Regions from separate parts of the Aureimonas sp. AU40 genome, predicted to be linked through region 2. Evidence: predicted binding sites of a transcription regulator. Region 2 holds the regulator's gene; the other holds the start of a gene.
The links. The regulator PhoB, encoded in region 2, activates phosphate uptake and scavenging genes when phosphate is short. The targets are predictions, from matches to a motif close to TGTCATNNANCTGTCAT.
Positions count from the first base shown of each region.

Region 1 (11,464 bases), on a different contig from region 2:
CACCGAGGAAAGCTGCGGCGAGATCGCGCTCGGCTCGGCGGCGGATGTGGACAAGGCCGTGGCGGCCGCGCGCCGCGCCTTCGAGAGCTTTTCGCGCACCAGCCGCGAGGAGCGCCTCGCGCTGCTGCGCCGGCTGCTCGAGGTCTACGATCGACGCTTCGACGAGCTGGGCGAGGTGATGAGCCGCGAGATGGGCGCGCCGCTTCCCTTCGCCCGTGAGTGGCAGGCCGGCATCGGCCGCCGGCATCTGCAAAAGGCGATCGAGACGCTGGAGGTGTTTTCCTTCGAGGCGCGTCACGGCACGACGCTCGTCGCCAAGGAGCCGATCGGCGTCGTCGGTATGATCACGCCCTGGAACTGGCCGATGAATCAGATCATGGCCAAGGTCGCGCCCGCGCTCGCCGCCGGCTGCACCATGGTGCTCAAGCCTTCCGAGATCGCGCCGCTGAACGCCATTCTCTTTGCCGAGATCGTGGACGAGGCGGGCGTGCCGCCGGGCGTGTTCAACCTCGTGAACGGCGACGGCCCGGGCGTCGGAGAGGCGATCTCGCGCCATCCCGCCATCGACATGGTGTCCTTCACCGGCTCCACACGCGCCGGCATCCTGATCGCCAAGTCGGCGGCCGACACGATCAAGCGCGTTCACCAGGAGCTCGGCGGCAAGTCGGCCAACATCCTCCTGCCCGACGTCGATCTGGAAACGGCCGTGACCAAGGGCGTCGCCGGCTGCTTCGGCAATTCGGGGCAGAGCTGCAACGCGCCGACGCGCATGTTCGTGCCGGCCGACCGGCATGACGAGGCGGCGGAGATCGCCGCGCGCGCCGCTGCCCGTTTCAAGGTCGGCCCGGCGGGCGACGAGGGCGTCGATCTCGGCCCCGTGGTCAGCCAGATGCAGTACGACAAGATCCAGCGGCTGATCGAGACCGGCATCGCGGAAGGCGCGAGCCTCGTCGCCGGCGGCTTAGGCCGGCCGGACGGGATGAATCGGGGCTATTTCGTCAAGCCCACGGTGTTTGCCCATGTGACGCCCGACATGACCGTGGCGCGCGAGGAGATTTTCGGGCCGGTCCTGTCGATCCTCTCCTACGAGAGCGAGGAGGACGCCGTGCGCCTCGCCAACGACACGGTCTATGGCCTCGCCTCCTACATCCAGTCGGCCGACCTCGACCGCGCCCGGCGCGTGGCGGCGCGGATGCGCTCCGGCAACGTTTATATCAACTATCCCGCCTGGGACCCGGGCGCGCCCTTCGGCGGCTACAAGCATTCCGGCAACGGGCGCGAATATGCCGAGTTCGGCCTGGAGGAGTTCTTGGAGATCAAGGGCATCGTCGGCTACGAGGCGGCCTGACGAAGCGCGGCGGGGCGGGCGGTCAGTCGCCCGCCTTTCGCCGGCGCGCCCTCAAGGCGGCGCGCAGCGAGGTGCGCCGGGGTTCTGGCCGTGGCGCCAGGCGAAAGACGGAGCGGCGGAGCGTGTCGGTAAGGGCGCGTCCCTCGACCTGATCCCGCGCGCGGATCGGCTCGCCGACGGTCAGCCGGATCGTGCGCCCGTAGAGGCGGCGGAAGGCGCCGATAAGAAGGCCGTAGCGCAGGGTCTGCGACCACTTGCTGACCAGATGGAACAGCGGCCCGTTCTGCCCATGGACATGAACGGGCAGGACCGTTGCGCCGCCCATGCGCGCCAGCCGGGCGGTGAACTGCTTCCAGGGCAGGTCCTCGGCGCGGCCGAAGACCTTGGCGGCGGTCGCGACGCCCCCGGCGGGGAAGACGAGGATGGTGACGCCCTCGCGCAGGAGCCGCATCGCCTCGCGCCGCGTCTGGAGATTGAGCGCCTGTGCTTCGCGCGTGTCCTCGAACGAGACGGGCAGGCCGCACACCGCCATTTCCTCGATCCGCATCAGGTCGTTGCTGACGAGGATGCGGAAGGGTCGGCCGAGCTGTTCGGCCAGCGCCAGGAGCGCCACGCCGTCTCCGATGCCGAACGGATGGTTGGCGACGATCACCAGCGGCTCGCCGGGCGAGATGGCTGGCGGCCAGGCGCCGGCGATGTCGAGCCGGATGCGCATCACCGCGAGCATGGACTGGAAGCGGGCCATGGGCCGAAGCCGCGCCCCTTCGCGCCAGAGCGCGTAGAGCCGGGCAAGCTTGCCCCGCCCCGCCGCCCGCTCCATCGACCGGATCACCACACGCCGAAGGAGGGGATCGTGCGGGCGGGCATAGCTCAACTCGGGAAACAGCATTGGCACGGGCGGGATGGTGGGAAGTGTAGGTTCCACGGAGTCTAAGGCCGTGCCCTGACGGTTCGATGACAGGCTCGGTCCGCGTGCGCCCTAAAGACCCTTGCCCGATTCGACGAGGCGCGGACCGGCAGGCCGGTGGATCAATGCGCTGAGCGCTGGCGCTGAATATTTCCCAAACGCAAGCGAGCGCTCTCGGGTCGCCCTCGCGCATCTGATGTGCGGCGTGAGCCGCGATGTCGGGCGCTGTGGCCTTCAAAAAGGGGGCGAGAGATGAGACCATCACCTCTGCAGCGTGCTTGTGACCGCAGAGGTCGTAAGCCTCGGCGACCGTCGGCCCAGCGCCCGAAGGGAGAGTTGGCAGGCTCCACCGCGCCAAGGCAAGCGCGCAGGGTTCGACGCCGAGCGCGAGTCCGGCATGTCATCAGCCAGAGCGCAAGGCTGCCCCCGTTAGTCGAAAGGCAAGTCCCGGTCCCAGGGCGGGTTCGGTCCGAAGCGCGCGGCGAGAAAGTCGATCAGCGCGCGCACCTTGGCCGGCGGGCGGCGGTCCAGGGCGTGGACGGCATGTACGCCCGGCATGTCCAATGGCGGATGGTCGAGCGCGAGCGGCATGAGGCGGCCGGCGCGGATGTCGTCGCCCAAGAGAAAGGTCGGCTCGTAGACGATGCCCTGGCCGGCCAGCGCCGCGGCCACCAGCGCGTCGCCATTGTTGGCGCGCAAGGAACCGGACACGGCCACCTCCACCGATCCATCCCGCCCGAACTGCCAGCGATGGGCGCCGAGCGCGGGAGACAGCGTATAGCCCAGGCACTCGTGATGGCCGAGATCGGCGACCCGGCGCGGCGTGCCGCGGGCAGTGAGATAGGACGGCGCGGCCGCGACGAGGAGGCGGCAGGGCGCCAGCCGACGGGCGATCAGCGCTGGCGCTTGCAGGCGGCCGATGCGGATCGCCGCGTCCCAGCCTTCCTCCACCAGATCCACCACGCGGTCGTTGAGGCCGAGATCGACGGTGAGCCCGGGATGAAGGCGCGAGAAATCGGCAAGGATCGGCGCGATCTCCCGCACGCCGAAGGAAACGGGGGCGGCAAGGCGCAGCGTGCCCGTCACCTCCAGCCGCTCGGCCACAAGGCTCGCCTCCGCCTCGCCAAGCTCGGCGAGCAGCCGTTCCACCGTGTCGAGATAATGCCGGCCCGGCTCGGTGAGCATCACCTTGCGCGTCGTGCGATGGAGGAGCTTGAGGCCCAGCCGATCCTCCAGCGCGGCCATGTGCTTGGTCGCCATGGTCTGCGACATGCCGAGCGCGCGCGCGGCGCCCGACAGGCTGCCGAGCGCTGCGACCCTGGCGAAGACCTGAAGTCCCGTCAGCCGATCCAGCATGATCTCACTCCCTTAGTGTGAAGTGTTATCCCAGATCGCCGGATTATCAAACCAATCGCGCGGGTGCATATGACGAGGCATGGTTGGGATGGGCGCGGCCCGATCCCCGTTTCTGGTGGAGGATGGGGGAGACGATGTCCGATCTCGCGCACCCGGAGGATGCTTCCGTATCGCTTGCCCGTTCCGAGCGCTCCGCGCTTGCCCCCGTCTTGGCCGGAGCGCCGCACCGGATCGGCCGCGTCGCGCTGACCGTGCGCGATCTCGCTGCGATGAGTGCCTTCTACAGCCAGGCCGTCGGGCTCGAACTCATGGAGGGCGGCGCGGATGTTGCCCGCCTCGGCGCGGGCGGGACGGTGCTTCTGGAACTGCGGCACGACCCGGGCGCCCGCCAGCGCTCAGCTCGCGAGGCGGGCCTGTTCCACACGGCTTTTCTGCTGCCGACGCGCGCCGATCTCGGCGCCTGGCTCGGGCATGCCGGGGCAAGCGGCGTGCGGCTTCAGGGCGCGGCGGATCATCTCGTCAGCGAAGCGATCTATCTCTCGGACCCCGAGGGCAACGGGATCGAAATCTATGCGGACCGGACGCCGGAAACTTGGCGCTGGAACGGCGGCGAGCTCGAGATGGCAAGCGATCCGTTGGACGCGGAAGGCCTTTTGGGCGCGGGCAAGGCGCGGAATTGGACCGGCTTTCCCGCAGGGGGAACGGTCGGCCATGTGCATCTTCAGGTTGGTGCGCTGGAGCCGGCGGACCGGTTCTATGGCGGGCTTCTCGGCTTCGACGTGACCTGTCGCTATCCCGGCGCGAGCTTCTTCGGCTCGGGCGGATACCACCACCAGCTCGCCGCCAATGTCTGGAACAGCCGGGGCGCCGGCGCGAGGCTGCAGCCCTCCACGGGGCTCACTGAGCTGGAACTTCTCACGCGCCCCGACGCGCTCGATGCCATCCGCGCCCGCCTTCCCACCGAGGCGGCGCGGAGCGACGAGGGCGGCCGCCTGACGCTGGCCGACCCTTGGGGCACCGCCGTTTCGCTTCTTCCCGCGCCGACCCGCTCATAAATCGAAAGGAACGTCTCATGCTCTTGAACGGCAAATGGGTGGCCGACTGGCAACCGGTGCAGGCGAAGGACGAGAAGGGCGGCTTCGTTCGGCAGACCTCCAGCTTTCGCAACTTCGTGACGCCGGACGGCGTGCCGGGGCCGAGCGGCGAGGGCGGCTTTCCCGCCGAGGCCGGGCGCTACCATCTCTATGTCGCGCTCATCTGCCCCTGGGCCTCGCGCACCTTGATCGCGCGAAAGCTGAAGGGGCTGGAGACGGCGGTCTCTGTTTCCGTGGTCGAGCCGGAGCTGGGCGACCAGGGCTGGCGCTTCGGCGAGGCGACGCCGGACAGGGTGAATGGCGCGACCTATCTGCACGAGGTCTACACGAAGGCCGACCCCACGATCAGCGGCCGGGCCACCGTGCCGGTGCTCTGGGACCTTGAGCGAGCGACCATCGTCAACAACGAGTCGGCCGATATCCTGCGCATGTTCGACAGCGGCTTCGGCCAGCTGGCCGATGCGACGTTCGACCTCTATCCCGCCGATCTCCGATCCGAGATCGACGCCCTGAACGCGCGGCTTTATCCCAGCCTCAACAACGGCGTCTACCGCGCCGGCTTCGCGACGACGCAAGGCGCCTACGAGGAGGCGTTCGCCGACGTCTTCGCCGCGCTGGACGAGATGGAAACGCGTCTGACGAAGGGTCCCTTCCTGTTCGGGGAGCGGCTGACCGAGAGCGACATCCGCCTCTTCGTCACGCTCGTTCGCTTCGACGCGGCCTATCACGGCCTGTTCAAATGCAACCTGCGCCGCATCGCGGACTATCCCGCGCTCAGCGCCTATCTCGAGCGGATGCTGGCAGTGCCGGGCGTCGCCGAGACGGTCAGCATCGACCACATCAAGCGCGGCTACTATTCGATCAAGAGCCTCAACCCGAACCGCATCGTTCCCCTGGGACCGGACCTGCCCTTCGCCCATCTTCTCCGGGAAACCCGCCTCTGACGGCGGAATCGGCTCGCCTCCCATCGGGCGGAGAATCTTGCTAAGCCACGGCCTCGCGTTTCGACGGCAAAGGACTGGCCATGGCCCGCATTCAGCTCATCACCACCGGCGGAACGATCGCCTCGCGGCCCGGCGGGGCGAAGGCGGATGTGGTGGCCGAGATGACGGGCGCCGATCTGAAGGCCAGCCTGCACGACAGCTTGGAGGGGATCGATCTCGCGATCGACGATTTCTGCCGCGTCGGCTCCTCCGCCATCGACCTGCCGCTCGCCTTCTCCATCGCCCAGCGCATCCGCTTTCATCTCGCCCGGCCGGATTGCGACGGCGTCGTCGTCACGCACGGCACCGACACGATGGAGGAAAGCGCCTTTCTGGCCGATCTCCTGATCGAGGGCGACAAGCCCGTGGTCTTCACCGGGGCGCAGAAGAGCGCCGACGCGCCCGACACGGACGGGCCACGCAACATCGCCCAGTCCGTGCGCCTCGCCGCCTCGCCTCTGGCGCGCGGGCTCGGCGCCCTGGTCTGCTTCGAGGACGAGTTCCACGCCGCGCGCGACGTGACCAAGACCCACACCTCGCGCACCGACACGTTCCGCTCGGGTGAGCATGGCAAGCTGGGCGAGGTGGACGGCACGGACGTGATCCTCCACCGCCGCCCCCTGATCCGCCGCACCTATGCGCCGGCTCGCATCGAGACGGAGGTGGAGCTGGTCAAGCTCGGGCTCGGCACCGGCGACAAGGTGATCCGCTATCTCGCGGCGAGCGGCACGAAGGCGATCGTGATCGAGGGTTTCGGGCGCGGCAATTGCAGGCCCGTCGTGACCGAGGCGATCGGTGAGATCGTCGCCGGCGGCGTGCCCGTCATCATGTGCTCGCGCTGCCCGGAGGGCCGGGTCAAGCCGATCTACGGCAATGGCGCGGGCAAGGACGTGGAGCGAAACGGCGGCGTCTTCGCGGGCGATCTCACCGGCGTGAAGGCGCGCATCCTCACCGCCGTGGTGCTGGGCCTGGAGGACGGGCCGGCGCGGCTGCGCGAAGAGATCGCCTATCACGGCGGCTGAGGCTGCGAGGGCAGGGCGCCTCGCCCTGCTGAAGGGCCAGGCGCGTCGCGGTCAGGCGTCGAAGCCTGCTCCGAGCGCGTCCACCAGGGCGCGCCAGCGCGGGTCTTCCGGCCGCCCTTCCTCGCGCACGCCGAAGAACTGCACGGCCAGCGCGCCCTTGGCGTCGAAGAGTTCCACCGAGGTGAGCAGGCCGTCGCGCGTCGGCTTGCGCACGGCGAAGGCCTCGGCCACGAGGTCCTCGCGCAGATGCAGGTCGAAGCCGGGATCGAGCACGTTGACCCACGGTCCCATGGCGCGGATGGTCTGCACCTGGCCGGAATGGATCTGGATGCAGCCCCGGCTGCCGACGAAGCACATGATTGGCAGGCTCTCAGCGCTCGCCGCTTCCAGAAGGCGCGTCGCGGTCTTGGCGCCGAGTGGGCGCACATGCGCCTCGCCCATCAGGTCGAGCGCGCCGCGCCGGCTGACCCCGTGGCGGCGAAGCAGCGGGAAGAACTGATGAACGTCCGCCATGGCTTCGAAGTCGTGGCGGAAGGCGTCGGCGTCCACGTTCTTCCTCATCGTCTCGGCCGCGTAGGGCGAGACGGCGAGCGGTGCGGGCGCGGCCAGGGCGAAACGCGCGCGGATCGCCTCGAAGGCCGCCGCGTCTGAGGCGGCGCGCAGGTGGATTTTGATCGCCGCTTCGCCCGATGCGTCGAAAATTTGGATCGAGCGGCGCGGCCCGGCCTTGTCGGGCAGCTCCAGCGCGAAGCACGAGGCCCAATGCTTGGGAAACAGGCGAAGGTCGATCGGCGGGTGGATCACGAGTCCGGCGTGTTCGCCGAAATGGATGCCGCCGAACGCGCCGACCTTCTCGTGCACGGCGACATCGTTTCGCGTCAGCACCATGATCTCGCCGAGCGCTGGCAGAGCCTCCACCAGCGCTTTGGGCTCCAGCGCCAGACGCACGACCTCCGGCCCCTGATGGCTTGCCAGAAGCTCGGCCTCCGACAGGCCGAGTTCGGCGGCGAGATCGCGGCTGCGCTTGCCCGTGGCGTAGAAGGGCGTGGCGGACAGGTCGGTCAATGTATCCATGCGGATGTCCTCGAAAGCGGCGCCGCCGTCTGCGGCAGAACGAAGGGCTGGGGCGGGAAGGGCGTCGCGCCGACCGCGAGGCGGATGCGGAAGACCTCTTCCACCAGCGCGTCGGTCAAGACGGCGGCGGGCGGCCCGTCGGCGGCGACGCGCCCGTTCTCCATCGCGATGAGCCGGTCGGCGAAACCGCTCGCCAGATTGAGATCGTGCAACACGGCCACCACCGCACCGCCCGCCGCCGCGAACTCGCGCGCCAGCCCCAGCACGGCGAGCTGGTGGCGGATGTCGAGGCTGGAGACCGGCTCGTCCAGAAAGAGCAGCCGGGCCGTTCCGGCATGGATCGGCGCGCCGATCTGGCAGAGGACGCGCGCCAGATGCACGCGCTGCTGCTCGCCGCCCGAAAGCTCGTTGTAGAAGCGGCCCGCGAAGTCGGCGAGATCGACGCGGGCAAGCGCGGCGCGAATGGCACCCGGCTCCCGCGCGCGGCCGCCCGCCTCCAGGCCGAAGCGCACGACTTCGGCCACGGTGAAGGGAAAGGCGAGGCTGGCGCTTTGCGGCAGGACGGCGCGGCGGCGCGCCAACTCCTCGGGCGAGAAGCGGCCCAGCGGCTGGCCGTCGAGACGCACCTCGCCGCCGGCCGGCGGGAGTTCGCCGGTCATGAGCTTGAGAAGGCTCGACTTGCCCGCCCCATTCGGCCCGACGATGACGGTGAACGCGCCCGGCTCGACGCGCAGCGACAGCGGGCGGACGACCTCGCGGCCGCGATAGGAGAGGCTGGCCTGGAGAAGGTCGAGCATGGTCGCGGAAGCCTCACAAACCGGCCAGGCCGCGCCGGCGCAGCAGGATCCACAGGAAGACCGGCGCGCCGAGCGCGGCGGTGAGAATGCCGATCGGCAGTTCCGCCGGGGCGACCAGCGTGCGCGCCGCCATGTCGGCGACGAGCAGCAGCACCGCGCCGCCGAGCGCCGCATTGGGCAGGAGGTGGCGATGGTCCGGCCCGAACCAGAGGCGCAGGAGATGCGGCACGACGATGCCGACGAAGCCGATCGTGCCCGACACGGCGACCGCCGCGCCCGTCGCCAGCGCGACGATGACGATGGTCAGGCGCTTCAGGCGCTGGACGCGAATGCCGAGATGATAGGCCTCGGCCTCGCCCAGGACGATGCCGTTCAGCCCGCGCGCCAGGAAGGGCGCGGCGAGGAGCGCCGCTCCCATCATCGGCAGGCCCGCCCAGAGCTTGGCCCAGGTGGCGCCGCCCAAGCCCCCCAGACTCCAGAAGGTGAGATCGCGCAGCTGGTTGTCGTTGCTGAGATACACGAGAAAGCCCGTGCCGGCAGCGGCGAAGGCGCCGAGCGCGATACCCGCCAGAAGGATCAGCGCCACCGAGGATTGCCCGGCCCGCGTGCCGACGCGGTAGATCAGGAGCGTCGCCGCCAGACCGCCCCCGAAAGCGGAAACCGGCAGGGCATAAAGGCCGAGAGCGGCGGTGAAGGGCGCGAGCACGCTCCCCGAAAGGACGATGGTCGCGACCGCCGCGAAGGCCGCGCCGGAGGACACGCCGATCAGGCCTGGATCGGCCAGCGGATTGCGGAACAGACCCTGCATCATCGCGCCGACCAGCCCGAGCGAGGCACCGACGAGCGCCCCGAGCAGCACGCGCGGCAGGCGGATCTGCCAGACGATCACCGTGTCGGCGAGCAAGGCGACCTCGCCCTTGGGGCCGGCGAGAAGAATGGCGGCGACCGCGCGTGGCGACAGCAGCGCCGGCCCCGTGCCCAGCGCGACGATCAGCGTGGCGGCGAGAAGCAGGGCCAGAAGCAGCGTCGCGAGCCGGGCCTTGGCGCTGCGGTCGCCGGCAAGCGCCGGGGCAGCCAAGGGTTCGGACGCCTCGCGCGGCGCTCCACGCCTCGCCCCCAGCCGGCGCATGCTCGGCTTGCCGTCCATCGTATCAGCGGACAAGGGAGGCTCCGAGCCCGGCGTCGGGATAAAGCCTTACTGCTAGATCGCGCAGCGCGGCGGGCGTGCGCGGGCCGAAGCCGAGAAGATAGGCGGCGTCCATGCGGATGACGGCGCCGGCCTGGCCCGCCGGCGTCGCGGCGAGCGCCGGGATCGCCAGCGGATCGCCGCCGCCGGGCCCCGCCCGGTCGAGCATCAGGATCACGTCCGGCTTCAGAGCGGCGGCCGATTCGGGCGAGAGCATCTTGTAGCCCTCCACGTCGCCGAAGACGTTCTCCGCCCCCGCGAGGCGGATCACCGCGTCGGCCCCGGTGCCGTGCCCGGCGGCATTGGCGCGCCCGTCCGCGACCGACAGGAGGAAGAGGACGCGGCGCTTGGACTTGATCTCCGCAAGGTCCCCCCGCAGCGCTTCGAGTTCGCCCGCCATGCGCTGGGCCAGCGCTTCGCCCTCCTCGTCGCGGCCGACGGCGGCGGCGACGAGACGCATCTTTTGGAGAAGATCGGGCACGCTGTATCCGCTCGGCACATGGCGCACCGGAACGCCCGCCGCGTCGATCAGCGCCACCGCCTCCTTCGGCCCGGCGCCGTCCTCCATCAGGATGAGGTCGGGCGACAAGGACAGGACACCCTCGGCCGAGAGCCCGCGCATGTAGCCGACATTGGGTTTCTCGCTGAGCGCGGCCGGTGGGTAGACGCTGGTCGTGTCCACCGCCGCGATGCGCTTGTCCTCGCCCAGCGCATAGAGAACCTCCGTGATCGCCCCGCCGATCGACACGACGCGGGTGGGCAGCGGCTCGGCCGAGGCGGGGACGGCAAGGAGGGCCAGGAGAAGGGCGGCGACGGGCGTGCGCATGGCAAGTCTTTCCCGGGGGGTGGCTTACATCTGGGCCTGAGTAAGAACGGATGTGCCGAGCCGTCAAGTCATATCGCTAAAATAGGGAAGTCTAAAACCGTTCTAAGAACGATTTCACATTGTAAATATTCAAAATTCGAACGTCTAAAATGTAAATACTGTAAGTCTTATTTGTTTGACTCGGGCGAGATGGCGTCGATAGACAGTGATTCAAGCTCGGTCGCCTAGGGAGATTGTAGAAATCTTCCAATCACAAGGCGCGGCTTGAAACAATCAGCTTGGTCGAGGGGACGAGACAGTGGGACGATGCGTGGCGGTTCGAGCTTTGTTGGTGGGCGTTGCCGCCTCCGCTCTTTGGGCGGCCGGGCCGGCGCGAGCGCAGACGGCGGCACCCGCTCCGAAGGAGGAGGTGCAACTCGACACGGTGGTCGTGACGGGGGGCGGGCCAAGCGCCAGCGAGGGGGCGGCGGGGACGCAAACCACCTCCACCACCAGCCGCGCCACGATCGACCGCAAGCTGATCGACGACATTCAGGATCTCGGCCGCACGCAGGAAGCCGGAGTCTCCTTCAACCGCAATACGAACAGCATCAACATCCGCGGACTGGAGGGCGCGCGCGTCCTCACCACGATCGACGGCGTGCGCGTGCCCTACCTCGCCGACGTCACGCGCGGCGCCAATGGCGGAGCCGATAGTTTCGACTTCAATGCGCTCTCGGCGCTGGATCTCACGCGCGGCGCCGATCCACTGCTCGGCACCGGGGCGCTCGGCGGCGTCCTGGCGCTGCGCACGCTCGACCCGGAGGACCTGCTGCTCGGCGGGCGGCGGATCGGCGCGCTGACCAAGAACGGCTACGATTCGGCCGACCGG
Region 1 covers NZ_BBWL01000006.1:829-12,292, forward strand. Annotated here, with positions in the region: gene AUL32_RS02585 (aldehyde dehydrogenase family protein) at 1-1,348, shown strand, start outside; gene AUL32_RS02590 (1-acyl-sn-glycerol-3-phosphate acyltransferase) at 1,371-2,237, opposite strand; gene AUL32_RS02595 (LysR family transcriptional regulator) at 2,685-3,611, opposite strand; gene AUL32_RS02600 (VOC family protein) at 3,746-4,666, shown strand; gene AUL32_RS02605 (glutathione S-transferase family protein) at 4,684-5,649, shown strand; gene AUL32_RS02610 (asparaginase) at 5,730-6,710, shown strand; gene AUL32_RS02615 (hemin-degrading factor) at 6,762-7,784, opposite strand; gene AUL32_RS02620 (heme ABC transporter ATP-binding protein) at 7,772-8,581, opposite strand; gene AUL32_RS02625 (FecCD family ABC transporter permease) at 8,595-9,710, opposite strand; gene AUL32_RS02630 (heme/hemin ABC transporter substrate-binding protein) at 9,733-10,593, opposite strand; gene AUL32_RS02635 (TonB-dependent hemoglobin/transferrin/lactoferrin family receptor) at 11,003-11,464, shown strand, end outside.
Region 1: a site for PhoB is predicted at 2,292-2,308, ahead of AUL32_RS02590 (1-acyl-sn-glycerol-3-phosphate acyltransferase). Genes of this name have one in related genera too.

Region 2 (11,464 bases):
ATGCCGATGCCCGGCGAGGCGCGGCCGGTCTTCTTTCTGGCGCTGTTTCGCGACCGCACGCAGATGCGCCGCCTGGAGCGCATCCGCACCGACTTCGTCGCCAATGCCAGCCACGAGCTGCGCACGCCGCTCGCCTCGCTTTCCGGCTTCATCGAGACGCTGAAAGGGCCGGCGCGCGACGATCACAAGGCGCGTGCCCAGTTTCTCGACATCATGCAGGATCAGGCCCGGCGCATGTCGCGCCTGATCGACGATCTTCTGTCCTTATCGCGCATCGAGATGCGCCGGCGGTTGGAGGCGAATGAGCTGACCGATCTCGTGTCGGTGATGCGCGTCGTCGCCCAGCAGGCCGCGCCCACGGCCGCCGAGAAGAACCTGGCCCTGGAACTGACCGGGCTGGAGGAGGGCGAGGCGCTGGTCAACGGCGATCATGACGAGCTGGTCCAGGTCTTCGGCAACCTCGCCGAGAACGCCTTTAAATACGGCGATGCCGGCGGGCGAATCCAGATCGGCCTGACGCGGACGGACGAGACGGTTGAGGCTTTCGTGCGCGATTTCGGGCAGGGAATTCCGCCCGAACACGTGCCCCGCCTCACCGAGCGCTTCTACCGCGTGGAGGACGGAAGCGGACGCGTGCGCGGCACCGGGCTCGGCCTCAGCATCGTGCGAAACGTCCTGATCCGACACAACACGCGGCTGTCGATCAGCTCGATTCCCGGCCAGGGATCGACCTTCTCGGTCCGCTTCCGTTTGCGCGTTCCGGGGGCCTTCGAAAAATCTCAATATAAATCATAAGGTTGTGCTGTCATAAATCGGATGTGGATTTGTCATAGATAGGTTGCGTCGGCCCGCTAGACCGATCATGAACAGCGCCGCGGAATCGAGTTCGCCCGGCGGTTCGCATTCGAAACGTTTCGATGGAGAAACGCCTGTGAGCAAATCCCTTCTCGCCAGCCTTGCCCTGGGCGCTGCCGTCATGACGACGGGCGCCGCTTTCGCGCAGAGCGCGCAGCCCGTCCATTCGGCCGGTTCGTCCACGGTTCTGCCTTATGCGCAGATCGTGGCGCAGAACTTCGGCGAGATCTTCCCCGACTTCCCGACCCCGGTGGTCGAGTCCGGCGGCACATCCGGCGGCTTCCGCCAGTTCTGCTCGGGCGTCGGCCCGGAGACGGTCGACATCGCCAATGCCTCGCGCCCGATCTCGGAGTCCGAGAAGAAGGCCTGCACCGGCGCCGGCGTCACCGAGATCCAGGAAGTGCGTTTCGGCTATGACGGCATCGTCTTCGCCTCCGCGGCTTCTGGCCCGAGCTTCGCGCTGACCCCCGAGCAGGTCTTCAAGGCGCTCGCCGGCAAGGTCGTGAAGGACGGCAAGGTCGTCGACAACACCGCCGCCAAGTGGTCTGACGTCGACGCCTCGCTGCCGAACCAGGACATCATCGCCTTCATCCCGGCCGAGAACCACGGCACGCGCGAAGTCTTCGAAGAGAAGACCGTCGTCGCCGGCTGCAAGGCCTCGGGCGCGCTCGAAGCCTTCAAGACCTCGGGCCTCGACGACAAGGCCGCCGAGAAGCAGTGCCATCAGATCCGCAACGACGGCAAGGCGGTGGACATCGCCGGCGACTACACCGAGACGCTCGCCCGCATCGCCGCCAACCCGCAGGGCGTCGGTGTATTCGGTCTGGCCTTCTACGAGCAGAACCAGGACAAGCTGAAGGTCGCCACCGTTTCCGGCGTCACGCCGTCCGTCGAGACCGTCGCCTCCGGCAAGTATCCCGTGTCGCGTCCGCTCTTCTTCTACGTCAAGAAGGCGCATCTCGGCGTCGTTCCGGGCCTGAAGGAGTTCGTCAACTTCTTCCTTGACGACCAGATGGTCGGCCCCGGCGGCCCGCTCGCCCAGTACGGTCTCGTGCCGGCGCCGGATGCGCAGCGCGAGGAAGCCCGCAAGGCTTTCGAGGCCGGCACCACGATCAAGGGCTGATCTCTCAGCTTTGACGGAGGCCGGCCCGACAAGGGCCGGCTTCTTCACATTCACCGCGAGCCGGCCATCCCGTGAAATGGGCGCCTGCTCATGATTCTCCCGGGAGACGGCGAACGGTGTCCGCATTTGCTCTGATTATGATTGTCCTGGCGATCGGTCTGGTCGGCTATGGGCTTGGCTGCCGCAAGGGCGCCGCGCTGCCGGATTCGCCGGGCGCCAAGGTGCATTCGCGCCCGACCTATCACGGGTCCTTCGTCTTCTGCTGGGCCGTCGTGCCCGCCCTGATCGTCATGGTGCTTTGGCTGTCGATCTCGCCGGCAGTGATCTTCGCCACCGTCGAGCGCCGCCTCGAGGCCGACACGCAGGCCGCCTCGGTCTCGCTCGGCCGCTCGCTCGTGCGCTCCCTCGGCCAGGGCATCCGCGCCTTGCCGTCGGACGAGCAGGCCGGTCTTTCCAGCGCTCGCATCGCTGACATCCAGCCTTTGTTCGAGCGCCGCGGCATTCCGTTGCCGGGCGGCGCGACCGACGCGATGATCCCCATCGCGCTCGAAAAGAACCACATGGAGGACATGAGCCGGCTCGCCCTGACAGGCGTGACTCTGGTCCTCGCGATCGGCGGCCTTCTCTTCGGCCTGTCGCGCATCGCGGTCCGGCTTCGCGCCCGCAATCAGGTCGAGCGGGTGGTCAAGACCTTCCTCGTGGTCTGCTCCTCGATCGCCATTCTCACCACCGTCGGCATCGTCTGCTCGATGCTGTTCGAGTCCCTCGACTTCTTCAGCCGCATCCGCCCGGTCGACTTCTTCTTCGGCACGGTCTGGGAGCCGCGTTTCGCCGCCGCCGGTTCCGAGGCCGCCGGTCAGTTCGGCCTGATCCCGCTTCTGGCGGGCACGCTCTACATCGCCTTCGTGGCCATGCTCTTCGCCGTGCCGGTCGGCCTCTTCGCCGCCATCTACATGGCCGAATATGCCTCCAGCCGCGTGCGCTCGGTGGTGAAGCCGCTGCTCGAACTCCTGGCCGGCATTCCGACCATCGTCTACGGCTTCTTCGCGCTCATCACCGTCGGCCCCTTCCTTCGCGACATCTCGGCCAGCATCAACGGCCTGCTCACCGGCAATTATGTCGGCTTCATCCAGGCGCAGTCGATCCTGACGGCGGGTCTGGTGATGGGCATCATGCTCATCCCCTTCGTGTCCTCCTTGTCGGACGACATCATCACCGCCGTGCCGCGCTCTCTGCGCGACGGCTCGATGGGGCTCGGCGCCACGCCGTCCGAGACGGTGAAGAAGGTGGTGCTGCCCGCAGCCCTGCCGGGCATCGTGTCGGCGCTGCTGCTGACGGCCTCGCGCGCCATCGGCGAGACCATGATCGTGGTTCTGGCCGCCGGCATCGCGGCGAACATCACGCTCAACCCGTTCGAGGCGATGACCACGGTCACGGTCAAGATCGTCTCGCAGCTCACCGGCGATCTCGACTTCACCTCGCCGCAGAGTCTGGTGGCCTTCGCGCTCGGCATCACGCTCTTCGTGCTGACGCTGATCCTCAACATCATCGCCCTTGCCATCGTGCGCAAGTATCGGGAGCAGTACGACTGATGAGCGACACGACGATTTCCCAAGGGTCGGCCATCCCGACCTCGGCCCGTCCGGCCCGTCGCGACATCGGCCTGCGCCGCCGCTACGCTTCCGAGCGCCGCTTCCGCCTCTACGGCCTTTCGGCCATCGGCGTCGGCCTGATCTTCCTCGCCATCCTGCTCTGGACGGTGATCGGGCAGGGCTACACCGCCTTCTTCCAGACCGAGATCCGCCTGCCGATCACTTTCTCCAAGAGCGTGATCGATCCGAACGACCGGGCCAAGACCGATCCGGCGGTGCTGCGCACGGCGAACTATCCTCGCCTGGTGCAGGACGCGCTGGTGAAGGAACTCGGCATCGACCCGAACAACCGCGCCGCCATCACCGCCGCTTCGCAGCTCCTGTCGCAGGGCGTGCGCGCGCAGCTCGCCAACATGGTGATGGACGATCTCTCGATCATCGGCACCACGCAGGAGATCTGGATCTACGCCAACTCCACCGTGGACTCGGCGGTGAAGGGCCAGTTCGACCTGTCGATCCCCGAAGCGCGCCGTCCTATCAAGGACCAGCAGCTGGAATGGATCCGCCAGCTGGAAAGCCGTGGCGAGCTGACCCAGCGCTTCAACACCGGCCTCTTCACTTTCGGCGCCTCCTCGCGCGCCGAGACGGCCGGCGTCGGCGTGGCGCTGATCGGCTCGCTCTACATGATGGCGATCGTTCTCGCCCTTGCGCTGCCGATCGGCGTCGCCGCCTCGATCTATCTCGAGGAGTTCGCGCCCAAGAACCGCTTCACCGACCTGATCGAGGTGAACATCAACAATCTGGCGGCCGTGCCCTCGATCGTCTACGGCCTTCTCGGCCTCGCGGTCTTCGTCAACTGGTTCGGCCTGCCGCGCTCGGCCTCGCTGGTCGGCGGCCTCGTGCTGACGCTGATGACGCTGCCGACCATCATCATCGCAACGCGCGCCGCGCTGAAAGCCGTGCCGCCCTCGATCCGCGCCGCCGCGCTCGGCCTCGGCGCCTCCAAGATGCAGATGGTGTTCCATCACGTTCTGCCGCTGGCGATGCCGGGCATTCTCACCGGCACGATCATCGGCCTTGCCCACGCGCTCGGCGAAACCGCGCCGCTGCTCCTGATCGGCATGGTCGCCTTCGTCGCCAACTACCCCGCGACGCCGATGGACCCCGCCACCGCTCTGCCCGTGCAAATCTACATGTGGGCCAACGAGGCCGAGCGCGCCTTCGTGGAGCGCACGTCGGGCGCGATCATCGTGCTTCTCCTTTTCCTGGCGGTCATGAACATCACCGCCATTCTGCTTCGTCGTCGCTTCGAGCGTCGCTGGTAGGAAAGAACGGATTTCTTATGATGGACAATCTTCATTTGACCGCCGCCCCGAAGACCAACGCGCCCGTCCTCGCCACCAAGATGAAGGGCGAGAACGTCTCGGTCTTCTACGGCGCGAAGCAGGCCCTGTTCGAGGTCAATCTCGACGTCTACGAGCGGCAGGTGACGGCGCTGATCGGCCCTTCGGGCTGCGGCAAGTCGACCTTCCTGCGTTCGCTCAACCGCATGAACGACACGGTCGAGGGTGCCAAGGTCAAGGGCCTCATCACGCTCGACGGGGAGGACATCTACAACCCGCAGATCGACGTGGTGGAACTGCGCGCCCGGGTCGGCATGGTGTTCCAGAAGCCCAACCCGTTCCCGAAGTCGATCTTCGAGAACGTCGCCTACGGCCCGAAGATCCACGGTCTCGCCAAGTCGAAGACGGACCTGGAAGAGGTCGTCGTGACCTCGCTGCGCAAGGCCGGCCTCTTCGAGGAGGTAAAGGACCGCCTCCACGACGCCGGCACGGGCCTGTCCGGCGGCCAGCAGCAGCGCCTGTGCATCGCCCGCGCCATCGCCGTTTCGCCCGAGGTGATCCTGATGGACGAGCCTTGCTCGGCCCTCGATCCGATCGCGACCGCCACGGTCGAGGAACTGATCGACGAGCTGAAGCAGAACTTCACCATCGTCATCGTCACCCACTCGATGCAGCAGGCGGCCCGCGTCTCGCAGCGCACGGCGATGTTCCACCTCGGCAAGATCGTCGAGGTCGGTTCCACGGAAAAGATGTTCCAGAACCCCGACGACAAGCGCACGCAGGACTACATCACCGGCCGCTTCGGCTGACCTCGCTCCCGGCTCCCGCAGCCTTATCGGGCCGGGAGTCGTTCTCCGCGAAACAGGGAGAGTTCGTTTCATGGAACATCACATCGTCTCGTCCTACGACGACGAACTGAAATTCATCCTTCGTCGCATTTCCGAAATGGGCGGCCAGGCCGAGCGCATGGTCGAGCAGGCGGTCTCCGCCCTGATCCGCTCCGATTGGGGTCTGGCGCAGTCCGTCGTTGCCGACGACATCCTTCTCGACACGCTGCAGCGCGAAGTGGACGAGCGCGCGGTTCTCACGATCGGCAAGCGCCAGCCGATGGCACACGACCTGCGCGAGATCGTCGGCGCCATCCGCATCTCCAACGATCTCGAGCGCATCGGCGATCTCGGCAAGAACATCGCCAAGCGCGTGATCGCGGTGACCGACCACAAGCAGCCGGTGCAGCTGGTGCGCGGCATCGAGCACATGTCGGAACTGGCGCTGGGCCAGCTGAAGAACGTGCTCGACGTCTATGCCACGCGCGACGACGTGCGGGCGCTGGAGATCCGCGCGCAGGACGCCGAGATCGACGCGCTCTACACGTCGCTCTTCCGCGAGCTCCTGACCTACATGATGGAAGATCCGCGCAACATCACGGCTTGCACGCATCTTCTCTTCTCGGCCAAGAACATCGAGCGCATCGGCGACCACGCGACCAACATCGCCGAGACGGTCTACTACATCAAGACCGGCAAACAGATGGAGGTCGAGCGGCCCAAGAGCGACTCGACGCCCTCGATCGCCTCGCCCTCGACCGGCCTGAACGGGTAAGTCGCATGGGCGCCCGGATCACCGTCGTCGAAGACGAGGAGGCGCTGGGCGTCCTCCTTCGCTACAATCTTGAGGCCGAGGGTTACGACGTCGACGTGATCGCGCGTGGCGACGAGGCCGACCTGCGGCTGAAGGAGGGCGTGCCCGACCTTCTTCTGCTCGACTGGATGCTGCCCGGCCTGTCCGGCGTCGAGCTTTGCCGGCGCCTGCGCACGCGGCCCGAGACCGAGCGCCTGCCGATCATCATGCTGACGGCGCGCGGCGAGGAAAGCGAGCGGGTGCGCGGCCTTTCGGTCGGGGCGGACGACTATGTCGTGAAGCCCTTCTCGACTCCCGAGCTCATGGCCCGCGTGCGCGCCATGCTGCGCCGGGTGAAGCCCGAGCGCATCTCCAGCCAGCTCGTGGCGGGCGATCTCGACCTCGACCGCGAGACGCATCGCGTGCGCCGCGCCGGCCGCGAGGTCAAGCTCGGACCCACCGAGTTCCGCCTCCTGGAATTCCTCATGCAGTCGCCCGGCCGCGTCTTCTCGCGCGAGCAGCTCTTGGACGGCGTCTGGGGCCGCGACATCTATGTCGACGAGCGCACGGTGGACGTCCATGTCGGACGTCTGCGCAAGGCCATCAATCGGGGCCGCCAGCGCGACCCGATCCGCACCGTGCGCGGGGCGGGCTATTCGCTGGACGAGAACTTCACCGCCGCCGCGCGGCCCGTGCAGCAGCGGGCCGAAGCGAGCTGAAGCGACGCCTTATGATGAAACGGAAACGCCGCGAGAGCCAAAGGGCTGCTCGCGGCGTTTTCGTTTGGCGGAGGCGGGCGATCAGCCCTCGGCGCTGTCGTCCTTCAGATAGGGCTCGACCGTGCCCTTCAGCTTCATCAGCAGCGGCTTGCCCTGGCGGTCCTTGGCCTTGCCGGCGGCGACGCGCACCCAGCCTTCGCTGACGCAATATTCCTCGACATTGGTCTTCTCGTTGCCGTTGAAGCGGATGCCGATGCCGCGCGCCAGCAGCGCCTCGTCATGGAACGGGCTGTCGGGGTCGATCGCCAGACGGTCGGGAAGGGCGGGGGTATCGGTCATGTCATGGCCTTTTCGAAAGGGGCGTCGCGCGCCGGCCGGGCCGGCGCCTGGATCAGAAAGCGTCTTCCGCTCGCATGGCTTGCCTCATAACGCAGGACAGGCGCGAGCGGGAGACGCTTTCTAGAAGGAGGGCGGGGAGAGAGGCCGCAGGGGCGAGGCAGGCGCAAAGAAAAGCCCGGCGCGAAGGCCGGGCTCGAAACCGCGATGGATTAAAAGCGCCTGAAGCATTCCGGCTTGCCGGAACGCTGCAAGGTCCACGATTTCGTCTCATGTCTCGGAAAAGCATTTCCGCCTTGCCGGGGCGTGCCCTTAGCGAACGCGGCGGCGCTCCGACATCGGCTGGAAGGCGATGCGCGCGTGGTGCTTGCAATAGGGCGAAGAGTCCTGGGAATGGTTTCCGCAGAAGCGGAAGTCCGGGCTCAGCGGGTCGCCCAGCGGCCATTTGCAGGTGCGGTCGGAAAGCTGCACCAGCGTCAGGTTGCGCGACATGGGCACGACCTCGCCGCCTTCGGAATGACCGAATGGCTGGGCCTCCTCGAAGGCGCCGGCGTCCGGGTCCATCTTCAGGGCCGTGGCGCCCACCGAATGGATCATCGGCTGGCGGAGCGGCATGGGCGCGCGCGGCGGGGCGGAAGTGGGCATGGAGGGCGTCAGGATGCGCGGCGCTGCGCTCGGCGTCTGCATGGGGGCCGAGGCGGGCGTCACTACAGGGGCCGCGACGGGCGCGGGCGCGAACTCGCGGCGCGGGGCGGGCGGCTCCACCGCCGCGATCGACGGCGCGGCCACCGGCTCCGGCACGGGCGCGGCGGCGACCGGCACGGGCTGGGGCGCGGGCTCGAAGGCGGGCGCGACGCGCACCGGCGCCACGGGGGCGGCCTCGGCCGGGCTTTCGTCCGCGCCGCCCTTGGGGCGGTTGTCCAGCTTCAGCCGGTGAACCTTGCCGATCACGGCGTTGCGCGTCACGCCGCCGAGCTCCGCCGCGATCTGGCTGGCGCTTCGACCTTCGCCCCAAAGGCGGGTGAGCAGCTCGATGCGCTCCTCGGTCCAACTCATGAACAGACTCCTCGTACTCTGTCGCTGCGGGAGGGCGGCCGGTGCCGTCATCCATAGCCCCTGTCGATCCCTTGCGGATCGACGGGACTTCCCACACGAAATCTGGTGTCTGAGAGGGTTCTAGAACGCGAGTGCGAAGGGCGGCAAGAGTGGGCGCCGCCGGGCGAATCGTTTCGCCCCCTTTTCAACAGCTTATGGGTGCGGAGCGACGTTTACGGAAGCATAGAGGCTCGCAAAAGGCGAAACTTCGGCTTTCGTTGACAATTCGCGCCCCGGCCATGGTATAGGCAGCGCGTTGCGCGCGGGCTTATTGTGCCTGCCGCTCCGGCCGCCTTCGCGCCGCCGTTCCCTCCATTGTCCATGCCAACGAGAAGTATCGCCATGGCCGAGACCCACGACAATCCGCTGTTTGCCACCTTCGCGCGCGCGGACCTTCGAGTGGAGCGAGGCGAGGGGGTCTGGCTGCACATGTCGGACGGGCGCAAGTTCCTGGACTTCACCGGCGGCATCGCGGTGAACTCTCTCGGCCACGCCCATCCCCATCTCGTGGCGGCGCTCACCGAGCAGGCGGGCAAGCTCTGGCATACGTCCAACCTCTTCCACGTGCCCGGGCAAGAAAAGCTCGCCGGCCGGCTGGTCGAGGCGTCCTTCGCCGACAAGGTGTTCTTCACCAATTCCGGCGCCGAGGCGCTGGAATGCGCCATCAAGACGGCCCGGCGCTACCAGTATGTCTCGGGCCACCCCGAGCGCTTCCGCATCGTGACCTTCGAGGGCGCCTTCCACGGCCGCACGCTGGCCACCATCGCCGCCGGCGGCCAGGCCAAGTATCTCGAAGGCTTCGGCCCGAAGGTCGAAGGCTTCGACCAGGTTCCCTTCGGCGACGCGGCGGCGCTGCGCGCGGCGATCGGCGCCGAGACGGCCGCGATCCTGATCGAGCCGATCCAGGGCGAGGGCGGCATCCGCGCGCCCGACGCCGGCTTCCTGAAGCTGATCCGCGATCTCTGCGACGAGCACGGCCTGCTCCTGATCTTCGACGAGGTGCAGACCGGCGTCGGGCGCACCGGGCGCTTCTTTGCCTACGAGAGCACCGGCGTCACACCCGACATCCTGGCCTCGGCCAAGGGCATCGGCGGCGGCTTCCCGCTCGGCGCCTGCCTTGCCACGGACGAGGCCGCCAAGGGCATGACGCCCGGCACGCACGGCACGACCTTCGGCGGCAACCCGCTCGCCATGGCGGTCGGCAATGCCGTCCTGGACGTAGTGTTGGGCGACGGCTTCCTCGACCAGGTGCGCCACAACGCGCTCCTGTTCAAGCAGAGCCTTGCCTCGCTGGCCGATCGCTATCCCGCCGTGGTCTCGGAAGTGCGCGGCGAGGGGCTCCTGATCGGCCTTCAGGCCGTTGTGCCCAACACGAAGCTGATCGAGGCGCTGCGCGACCATTCGATGCTGGCGGCGCCCGCCGGCGACAATGTCGTGCGCTTCCTGCCGCCGCTCACCGTCACCGAGAGCGAAATCCGCGAGGCGATGGAGCGGCTGGAGGCCGCTGTCGCCGACCTGTCCCAGTCCCATCCCGAAAGCAGCGCGGCATGAGCCAAGTTCTCGCCTCCGCGCCGCCGGCCGTTTCGGCCGTCCGGCACTTCATCGATCTGTCCACCATGAAGGGCGGGGACCTGCGCGCCATTCTGGACGACGCGCGGGAGCGCAAGGCGCTCGGCCGCCAGGGCCCGCGCCCGCTCGAAGGGCGCATGCTCGCCATGATCTTCGAGAAGCCCTCGACGCGCACCCGCGTGTCGTTCGACGTCGGCATGCGCCAGCTCGGCGGCGAGACGCTGTTTCTGTCGGGCTCGGAAATGCAGCTCGGCCGGGCCGAGACGATCGCCGACACGGCGCGCGTCCTGTCGCGCTATGTCGACGCGATCATGATCCGCACCACGGATCATTCGCGCCTTCTGGAAATGGCGGAAGCTGCGACCGTGCCCGTCATCAACGCGTTGACCGACGACACGCATCCCTGCCAGATCATGGCCGATCTCCTGACTTTCGAGGAGCATCGCGGCCCGGTGAAGGGCAAGACCTTCGCCTGGACGGGCGACGGCAACAATGTCCTGAATTCCCTGATCGAAGCGGCGGGGCGGTTCGACTTCGCGCTGCGCGTGGCGACGCCCGAAGGGTCCGAGCCCGATCCGCGCTATGTCGAGGCGGCGCGCGCTGCGGGCACACGCCTGCACCTCACGCATGACGCCGTGGAAGCCGTGTCGGGCGCCGACTGCGTCGTCACCGACACCTGGGTGTCGATGGGACGTGAGGATCAGGCGCGCGGGCACAATGTCTTCATGCCCTATCAGGTGAACGAGCGGCTGATGGCACATGCCGATCCGCAGGCCCTCTTCATGCACTGCCTGCCCGCTCATCGCGGCGAGGAGGTGACGGACGAGGTGATCGACGGGCCGCAGTCCGTGGTCTTCGACGAGGCCGAGAACCGACTTCATGCCCAGAAGTCGATCCTTGCCTGGGTGTTCGGGAACGTGGCGACGCATGGCTGAAGATCATCTGGAACTCGGCGAATTCGGTTTCGCCGGCGACGACGCTGTCGTGCCCTATGCGGTCGAGGCGCTGGACGCGCGCGGCCGCGCCGTGCAACTCGGCGCCATGGTGGACCAGATCCTGGCCCGCCACGACTATCCCGCGCCGGTCGCTCAGCTTTTGGCTGAGATGATCGTTCTCACGGTTCTGCTCGGCACCTCGCTGAAGTTCGACGGCAAGTTCATCGCCCAGACCCAGACCGACGGTCCCGTCGATCTCCTGGTGGTGGACTACACC
Region 2 covers NZ_BBWL01000022.1:46,191-57,654, forward strand. Annotated here, with positions in the region: gene AUL32_RS07485 (ATP-binding protein) at 1-795, shown strand, start outside; gene AUL32_RS07490 (PstS family phosphate ABC transporter substrate-binding protein) at 932-1,978, shown strand; gene pstC (phosphate ABC transporter permease subunit PstC) at 2,095-3,570, shown strand; gene pstA (phosphate ABC transporter permease PstA) at 3,570-4,895, shown strand; gene pstB (phosphate ABC transporter ATP-binding protein PstB) at 4,913-5,722, shown strand; gene phoU (phosphate signaling complex protein PhoU) at 5,793-6,515, shown strand; gene phoB (phosphate regulon transcriptional regulator PhoB) at 6,521-7,252, shown strand; gene AUL32_RS07520 (DUF3297 family protein) at 7,334-7,591, opposite strand; gene AUL32_RS26420 (GcrA family cell cycle regulator) at 7,901-8,644, opposite strand; gene AUL32_RS07530 (aspartate aminotransferase family protein) at 9,026-10,234, shown strand; gene argF (ornithine carbamoyltransferase) at 10,231-11,187, shown strand; gene AUL32_RS07540 (Hsp33 family molecular chaperone) at 11,180-11,464, shown strand, end outside.